2 regions of the Labrys monachus genome follow, and region 1 is predicted to be linked to the other one. Evidence: predicted binding sites of a transcription regulator. Region 1 holds the regulator's gene; the other holds the start of a gene.
What was found. Region 1 encodes PhoB, which activates phosphate uptake and scavenging genes when phosphate is short. Its sites were predicted from a motif close to TGTCATNNANCTGTCAT; they were not measured.
Positions count from the first base shown of each region.

Region 2: J3R73_RS13395 (acid phosphatase) is a predicted target of PhoB. The motif match lies at 1,635-1,651, and genes of this name have one in related genera.

Region 1 is NZ_JAUSVK010000001.1:2,448,067-2,452,484, forward strand. Features, by position in the region: gene J3R73_RS11040 (RrF2 family transcriptional regulator) at 1-5, shown strand, start outside; gene J3R73_RS11045 (aldo/keto reductase) at 94-1,047, shown strand; gene phoB (phosphate regulon transcriptional regulator PhoB) at 1,156-1,857, opposite strand; gene phoU (phosphate signaling complex protein PhoU) at 1,961-2,680, opposite strand; gene pstB (phosphate ABC transporter ATP-binding protein PstB) at 2,740-3,555, opposite strand; gene pstA (phosphate ABC transporter permease PstA) at 3,564-4,385, opposite strand; gene pstC (phosphate ABC transporter permease subunit PstC) at 4,402-4,418, opposite strand, start outside.
Region 2 is NZ_JAUSVK010000001.1:2,959,392-2,963,809, forward strand. Features, by position in the region: gene J3R73_RS13385 (SDR family NAD(P)-dependent oxidoreductase) at 1-174, opposite strand, end outside; gene J3R73_RS13390 (cytochrome-c peroxidase) at 318-1,610, opposite strand; gene J3R73_RS13395 (acid phosphatase) at 1,789-3,330, shown strand; gene J3R73_RS13400 (DSD1 family PLP-dependent enzyme) at 3,458-4,418, opposite strand, start outside.

The sequences.
Region 1 (4,418 bases):
TCTGACGGTCAATCCGGTCATTTACGCGGCGATCTGAGGCAGGGGCGGCACTGCGCGTCCCGACCTGTTTGCCTGGAACTACGGAGAGCATTGATGGAAAAGCGTGCAATTGGACGATCCGATCTGATGGTGGCCCCGCTCGGGCTGGGCGGCAACGTCTTCGGCTGGAGCGCGGACGAGAAGGCCTCGTTCGCGGTTCTCGATGCCTTCGTCGATGCGGGCTTCAATCTCGTCGACACCGCCGACGTCTATTCGGCCTGGGCCCCCGGCAACCAGGGCGGCGAGTCGGAGACGGTGATCGGCAAATGGATGAAGGAGCGCGGCAACCGCGATGCGATCGTGCTGACCACCAAGGTCGGCTCGGAAATGGGCCCGGGCAAGAAGGGCCTGTCCCGCAGCTATATCACCAGCGCCGTCGAGGCATCGCTGCGCCGCCTGCAGACCGACTATATCGACCTCTATCTCTCCCATTGGGAGGATCCCGAGACGCCGCTGGAAGAGACGCTCGGCATCTACGCCGATCTGGTCAAGGCCGGCAAGGTCAGGGTGATCGGCAATTCCAACCACAGCGCCAACACGATGTTCAAGGCGCTGGCGATCAGCGCCAAGGAAGGCTGGCCGCGGTTCGAGAACCTGCAGACGCATTACAATCTCTATGACCGCGCCGGCTACGAGGCCGAGCTGGAGCCGTTCTGCCTCAAGAACGAGATCGGCGTGACCAGCTATTTCTCGCTCGCCAAGGGCTTCCTGTCGGGCAAATATCGCTCGGAAGCCGATTTCTCCAAGAGCGCGGCCCGTGGCGGCGGCATGGCCGACTACCTCAACGAGCGCGGCCTGCGCATCCTCGACGCGCTCGACGCCGTGGCGAAGGCCAAGGGGGCGACGCCCGCGCAGATCGCCATCGCCTGGCTGATCGCCCGGCCCGGCCTCGTCGCGCCGATCGCCAGCGCCACCAGCGTCGCCCAGCTCGGCGATCTCATCGCCGCGACCGCCCTGTCCCTCAACGGCGCGGAAATCGAGCAGCTCAACAAGGCGAGCGCCTATTGAAGGCGCCGGGGGATCACCGCGCGTGCGACGGAGGGCCGGTCTCCGGCCTTCCAGTCGACCGGTGATCGCCGACGCCCCGCGGATTGTCGCCCGCGGGGCGCCGCACCATCAGTTCTGCTTGGAAAAGGTCTCGTCGAACGAATAGCCCGCGCCGCGGACGGTGCGGATGGGATCGATCTCGCGCGTGCGGTTCATCGCCTTGCGCAGGCGCCCGACATGCACGTCGACGGTGCGCTCGTCGATATAGACGTCACGGCCCCATACGCTGTCGAGCAGTTGCTCGCGGGCGAAGACGCGGCCGGGCGCCTGCATCAGGAATTCGAGCAGGCGAAATTCGGTCGGCCCGAGCCGGATCTCGCGCGTGCCGCGATGGACCCGCTTGGTCTCGCGGTCGAGGGAGATGTCGCCAGCCTTCAGGAGCGAGGCGACGTGATCGGGCTTGGCGCGGCGCAGCAGGGCGCGGACGCGGGCCGACAGCTCGGGCACCGAGAAGGGCTTCACCACATAGTCGTCGGCACCGGTGGCGAGCCCCCGGACGCGCTCGGTCTCTTCGCCGCGCGCCGTGAGCATGATCACCGGCAGCCGCTCCGTCTCCGGGCGCATGCGGATGCGGCGGCACAGTTCGATGCCGGACAGGCCCGGCAGCATCCAGTCGAGCAGCACCAGATCGGGGATGCTTTCGCGAAGGCGGATCTCCGCCTCGTCGCCGCGCGCCACGCTGTCGACCTCGTAGCCCTCGGCTTCGAGATTGTAGCGCAGCAGCAGCGTCAACGCTTCTTCGTCTTCGACGATCAGAACCTTGGCAGGCATAGGCCTCCCCCAGCATTGGCTCCGGAGGGCCGCCCGGCCGTCCGGAGGGGATTTGCGATGAAAGAGGGACCGGCGGCCGGCGGCCGGTTACCGCCTCCCGCCTTCACTTGACGGGAATGGGCAGGTCGACCAGCGAGGTGCTGGTGTCGTTCTTCGGGCGTTCGCCGGCCGGCGATTCGCCGGTGACGAGATAATGCACGGTTTCCGCGATGTTGGTGGCGTGGTCGCCGATCCGCTCGATGTTCTTGGCGCAGAACAGCAGATGGGTGCAGAAGCCGATATTGCGCGGATCCTCCATCATGTAGGTCAGCAATTCGCGGAAGAGCGAGGTGTACATCGCGTCGATCTCGCCGTCGGAGCGCCAGACGGACAGGGCCTCCTCGACATTGCGCTGGGCGAAGGCGTCGAGAACCTGCTTGAGCTGCTCGAGCACCAGATCGGCCATGTGATCGAAGCCGCCGAACAGCTGCACCGGCTGCATGTGGCCGTTGATGGCGACCACGCGCTTGGCGACGTTCTTGCCGAGATCGCCGATGCGCTCGAGGTCGTTGGCCACGCGCAGGGCCGAGACGATCTCGCGCAGGTCGAGGGCGAGGGGGCCGCGCTTGGCAATGACGAGGATGGCGCGGTCCTCGACCTGACGCTGCAGCCGGTCGATGCTGAGATCGAGCTCGATCACGGCCTGCGCCCGCAGGGTGTCCCGCTTGAGCAAGGCCTCGACGCTGTCGGCTACGCTCTTTTCGGCATAGCCGCCCATTTCGGCGATCATGTTGCGCAGTTCCCGCAATTCCTGATCGAAGGACGTAACGATGTGGTCGGACATGCCGCTCTCCCAATGTCGTGTGTCGGTGCCGGCGGCCCGCCGGCCCGGCCGGTTGCCGGTCAGCCGAAGCGGCCCGTGATGTAATCCTGCGTGCGGCTGTCGTCGGGCCTGGTGAAGATCTTGTTGGTCGGCCCGGCTTCGATGAGATTGCCGAGATAGAAGAACGCCGTCACGTCGGCGCAGCGTGCGGCCTGCTGCATGTTGTGCGTGACGATGACGATGGTGAAATCCCGCTTCAACTCGTCGATCAGCTCTTCGATCTTGGCGGTCGAGATCGGATCGAGGGCGGAGGTCGGCTCGTCAAGAAGGACCACTTCCGGCTTCACCGCGATGGTGCGGGCGATGCACAGGCGCTGCTGCTGGCCGCCGGACAGGCCGAGCGCCGACGTGTTGAGCCGGTCCTTGACCTCGTTCCAGAGGGCGGCCTTGGTCAGGCACCACTCCACGCGCTTGTCCATATCGGCCTTGCCGATACTCTCGTGCAGGCGCACGCCGAAGGCGATATTGTCATAGATCGACATCGGGAAGGGCGTCGGCTTCTGGAACACCATGCCGATGCGCGCCCGCAGCACGGCGGGGTCGATTTCCTTGCCGATGACGTTCTGGCCGTCGAGCAGCACCTTTCCCTCGGCGCGCTGGCCCGGATAGAGATCATACATCCGGTTGAGGACGCGCAGGAGGGTCGACTTGCCGCAACCCGACGGGCCGATCATGGCGGTGACACGGCGTTCGCCCATGTCGAGATTGATGCCCTTGAGCGCATGCTTGTCGCCGTAGAAGAAGTCGAGGGCTTCGACCTTGAGCTTGATCGCTGCATTCGGATCGAGGGCGGGACGGTCGGCAACCGCAATCGAGGCGTTGGAAGAAGAGGACATGGGAGCACTCATTTCTTGGGGGCGAGCACGACGCGGGTGATGATGTTCAGGGCCAGGACGCCGGCAGTGATGAGGAGCGCGCCGGCCCAGGCGATCGAGACCTGCGCCGGATCCGGCACCTGGGCGAGCTGGTTGATGGCGGCCGGAAGGCTTGGGAAAGCCTGGCCGAGATCGAATGTCAGGTTCGGGTTGCCGAAGGCGGTGAAGAGCAGCGGGGCGGTCTCGCCGGCGGCGCGGGCCAGCGAGAGCAGGATGCCCGTCACGATGCCCGTGCGGGCCGCCCGCCACGTCACCGATACGATCACCTTCCACATCGGCGCGCCCAGGGCGAAGGCGGCCTCGCGCAGGCCGATCGGCACCAGCGACAGCATGTCCTCCGTGGTGCGGACGACGACCGGCATGATGATGATGGCAAGCGCCACGACGCCCGACCAGCCGGAGAACCCGCCGGTCGGCACCACCACCATCTGGTAGACGAACAGGCCGATCAGGATCGAGGGGGCCGAGAGCAGGATGTCGTTGATGAAGCGCACCGCCGCGGCGAAGCGGCTGCCGCGTCCGGCCTCGGCCAGATAGGTGCCGGCCATGATGCCGATCGGCGCGCCGATCACCAGAGCGAGGGCCACCATCAGAAGGCTGCCGACGATGGCGTTGAGCAGGCCGCCGTCGGAAATGGCCTTGGTGAAGATATCGCTGCTCAAGGCGGGGAGGCCGCGCTGGAGCAGAGTGAACAGAATCCAGGCGAGCGCGATCAGCGAGATCACGGCGAAGGCGCTGGATATGGCCTTCATCGTGTAGTCGACGGAACGGCGGCGTGCGAGGCGGTCCATGATGTTTCCTCTCGTCCTATTTGACGCCGGTGC
Region 2 (4,418 bases), 510 kb from region 1:
GACGCTCGCGCCGGCGGCCGCCAGCGCCTGCGCTGCCGCAAGGCCGATGCCGCTGCCGCCGCCGGTGACGGCGGCCACCAGTCCGTCGAGCCCGAAAATCCCCGACAGGCTCACCGCGCCTGCTGCTTCCTGCGGCGCCGATTCCCTCTCGGGCAACAGCTCTTCCATGTCCATGCCTGCTTCCTTCCCGCCGCTTCCATTGACCTGATGCCGGCTTTGCCGATCAGGCCCTTCTCGCATCAAAACGCCGCAAGTGGAAGAAAGGTCGCCGAGGCGAGCGCTCTCGGTCCATCCGTTGAAGGGGTCGGAAATTCCGCTCAGGGCAGGCGGGCCGTCCCCTGTTCGGCCACGTAGCCGTCGTTCAGCGTCTGCAGGAAGGCGACGATGTCGTCGATCTCCTTGTCGTCCAGCGCCGGCCTGTCGCCGGCATGGCGGTCGAACGGCGGATCGGTGTTGATGTTCGCTTGGTATGCCGCCGGCAGGTCGTCGAACTTGTCGACCGTTCCGTCGGCCCGGCGCGGATACCATTGCTCCGGATTGGTGTCGCGCCGGGCATAGAATTCCACCGCCTTCTTCAGCGAATGGAAGGCGCCGTTGTGGAAGAAGGTCTGGCGCGTGGCGACATTGCGCAGGCTCGGCGTGCGGAACAGGCCGCAATAATCCGTGCGGCCGCGGAAGTCGGTGCGAAGCGGGCCGCACAGGCCGAGGTCGAAATAGGCGGGATCGCGATTGGCGGGGATGTCGAGGTTGCGCGGCACGCCGAGGGCGATCAGGCCGTAATCGGTGAATTGCGGCGGCGTGCCGTCATTGCCGCGCTGGCTGATATGGCATTCGGCGCAATTGCCCTTGCCGGGATCGTTGAACAGCTCGAGCCCATGCGCCTCGGCGGGGCTCAACGTGGCCTTGCCGGCGAGATAGGCGTCATATTTGCTGCTGTAGGGATAGAAGGTGGCCTCGTCCTGCTCATAGACCTCGAAAGCCTCGAGGATGCCGTCGAAGAGAGCCTTGCGATCGCCCAGGATGTCGGCGCCGTAAATGGTGCGCAGGCGTTCGCCGTAACCCGCCCGGAGCGCGCGGTCGACGACGTTGCCGGCACTTTCGTTCCCCATTTCAAAGGGGGAGAGCAGGGGGATGCGCGCCTGGTCGGCGCCGCGGTCGGCGCGCCCGTCCCATGTCAGGCCGCCGGTCGGCCCGTTGTCGACGCTTTCGTCGGAATCGTCCTCCGAATCGTAGAAGTGCTCGGAGAACTGGGGAACGATCTGCACATATTTGAGCGACGGCACCGCGCGCAGGCCGGGCTGACGCATGTCGGCGCCGCCGAACTGGACCGACAGGGCATTGGCCGGACCGAGCGCGTGGTCGGGCGCATGGCAGCTGGCGCAGGCGAGCTTGCCGGACGCCGACAGCGAGGGATCCGAAAACATGTCCCGCCCGAGAGCCGTCAGCGCCCGGGTGCGGCGGCGGACTTCGGCCCGGCTGAGGCCACCCGGTGCGGAAAGCACGATGGTGTCGCCGGCCGTACCGCTTGCGGCGGACAGGCGCGGGCCGATCATGAAGAAAAGGACGGCGACGGCGGCTGCCGACATGGCCGGGATGCGCGGGATGTTCATCGGCTCGCTCCGAAGGGACCTCGACGTCATTATCCCGTCAACGGTGTCAGGCTAGTGACTTTCGGCAGGGCGGACCTGGTCCGAAGAGCCTCGTGCCGGATTCGGCGGATGAGGCGGCGGTGAGGCCGGGACCTTCCTGCCCGCGGACGGGCGAGAATACAACTGCGGAGAACCGGATATGAAGAAGCGGATTTTGCTGGGCGCGACGGCGCTCGCCCTCACGGCCCTGCCCGCGGCGGGGCGGGCGGCAGACAATGCCCTCGTCGGCCTGGACGGCATCCAGACGGTCGTGGTGATCTATGCGGAGAACCGCAGCTTCGACAATCTCTTCGGGTCCTTTCCCGGCGCCGACGGCTTGGCGAATGCCGGCCAGGCCAGCCGGACACAGCTCGACCGCGACGGATCGGTGCTCAAGGAATTGCCGCCCGTCTGGGGCGGGATGACCGCCAAGGGCGTGAAGCCGGCGGTGACGGAAGCCGAAACGGCGCATCTGCCCAACGCGCCCTTCGCCGTGGATGCCAAGGATGGCTTCAACCTGTCGCCGGCGACCGCGACGCAGGATCTGTGGCACCGCTTCTACCAGAACCAGATGCAGATCGACGGCGGCAAGAACGACAAGTTCGTCGCCTGGGCCGATGCGGGCGCCATGGTCATGTCGACCTGGGACGGATCGTCGATGGCGGCCTGGCGCATCGCCCAGCGCTATACGCTGGAGGACGATTTCTTCATGGGCGCCTTCGGCGGTTCGTTCATGAACCATATCTGGCTCGCCTGCGCCTGCGTCGCGACCTATCCGGACGCCGACAAGAGCCCGGCCAAGCCGTCGATCGCCGCCGTCGAGGCTGACGGGGTGACGCTGAAGCTGGCGGACAATTCACCGAAATCGGCGCTCGACGGCGTGCCGAAATTCGTGGCGGACGGCAATCTGACGCCGGATTTCCATGCGGTGAACACCATGCAGCCGCCCTATCAGCCGAGCGCCAACAAGCCGGCGAAGGACGGCGATCCGCGCCTCGCCGACCCGGCGCAGCCGACGACGCTGCCGCCGCAGACGCAGACCACGATCGGCGATCTCCTCAGCGCCAAGGGCGTGAGCTGGGCCTGGTATGCCGGCGCCTGGCAGAGCGTGCTGGACCACGGCAATTCCGCGCCGACGCCCGCCTTCCAGTATCATCACCAGCCGTTCAATTATTTCGCGAATTTCGCGCCGGGGACGCCGGCCCGTGACGAGCACCTGCGCGACGGCGGCCTGAGCGGCCTCGCCTTCATCCGCGACATCGACGAGGGCAAGCTGCCGCAGGTCGCCTTCTACAAGCCGCAGGGCAATCTCAACGAACATTCCGGCTATGCCGATATCGCCTCGGGCGACGGCCATGTCGAAACCCTGATCAACCATCTCGAGCACAGCCCGCAATGGCCCCATATGCTCGTCATCCTGACCTATGACGAGAATGGCGGCCTCTGGGACCATGTCGCCCCGCCCAAGGCGGATCGCTGGGGTCCGGGCACGCGCATTCCGGCGATCGTCATCTCGCCCTTCGCCAAGCGCGGCTTCGTCGACCATACGCCCAACGACACCACCTCGATCCTGCGCTTCATCACAAAGCGGTTCGAACTGCCGGTCCTGAAGGGCATCTCCGACCGCGACGCGGCGCTCGCCGCCCATGGCGAGCCGGCGCTCGGCGATCTCACCAGCGCGCTGAACTTCGTCCAGAAGTGAGGCGGAAGGACTTGACGCCAAAAGCCATCTCCGCGATGTCGGAGATGGCAGCCCGCCGGCTGCCTCCTGTCGAGGCGCCTTCTGCCGTGTCGGGAGAAGCAGATCCCGGCCGCTTGCGCACGTGCTCTCAGTTCATCGCGCCGCGGGCCGAAATCGGCCACAGGCATTCGACGCGGCCGTTGCGCACGCCGACATACCAGTCGTAGCGGTCGACCGTCGGGTCGCAATGGCCGGGCACCAGCATGACCCTCTCGTCGAGCTTCAGGGGCGATGATCCCGGCGCGAGGGTGAGTTTGCCGTGCTCGTCGGAGGCGCCGGCATAGGTGACGCCCTCGCGCTGCCAGACGAGCGGCAGGCCGCTGTCCACCGCCAGGGCCTTCAGCCCGGCATCGACCACGGCGACCTCCGCATTCGGCGTGCTCATGACCGTGCTGAGCACGAAGAGCGACTGGCGGAACGGCGGGGCGGGATGGTTGCGCCCGTAATCGGCATCCATGAAGACATAGGAACCGACCTGCAGCTCGTTGAAGACGCCGGTCGCCGCCTCCAGGGCGAAGGTGCCGGTGCCGGCGCCTCCGACGATGGGGCAGTCGAGGCCGATCGTCCGGAGGTCCTCGACCATGCGGCCGGTCATCTCGGCGGCCGAGGCGATGCTCGCCGTCCTTTCGTCGAGCGTGCGCTGGTGCTGCGCCCGGCCCTGATAGGCCTGCAGGCCGCCGAAGGAGAGGTGGCGGCTCGACGCGATCCGGCGCGCCAAGGCGAGCACCTCCGGCCCCGGCACGAGGCCGCAGCGGGCCGCCCCGACGTCGATCTCGACGAGCACGGGCAGGCGGACGCCGGCGTCCTGCGCCGCAGCCTCGATGGCATCGACGCCGAGCGCATGGTCGGCGCACAGCGCCACGCGCGCGATCCGGGCGAGGGCGGCGAGGCGCGCCAGCTTGGCGGGGCTCACCACCTCGTTGCTGACGAGGATGTCGGGAACGCCGCCCCAGGCGAGGATCTCGGCCTCGGCCACCTTCTGCACGCATTGGCCGACGGCACCGCGCGCCATCTGCAGATGGGCGACGACCGGCGATTTATGCGTCTTG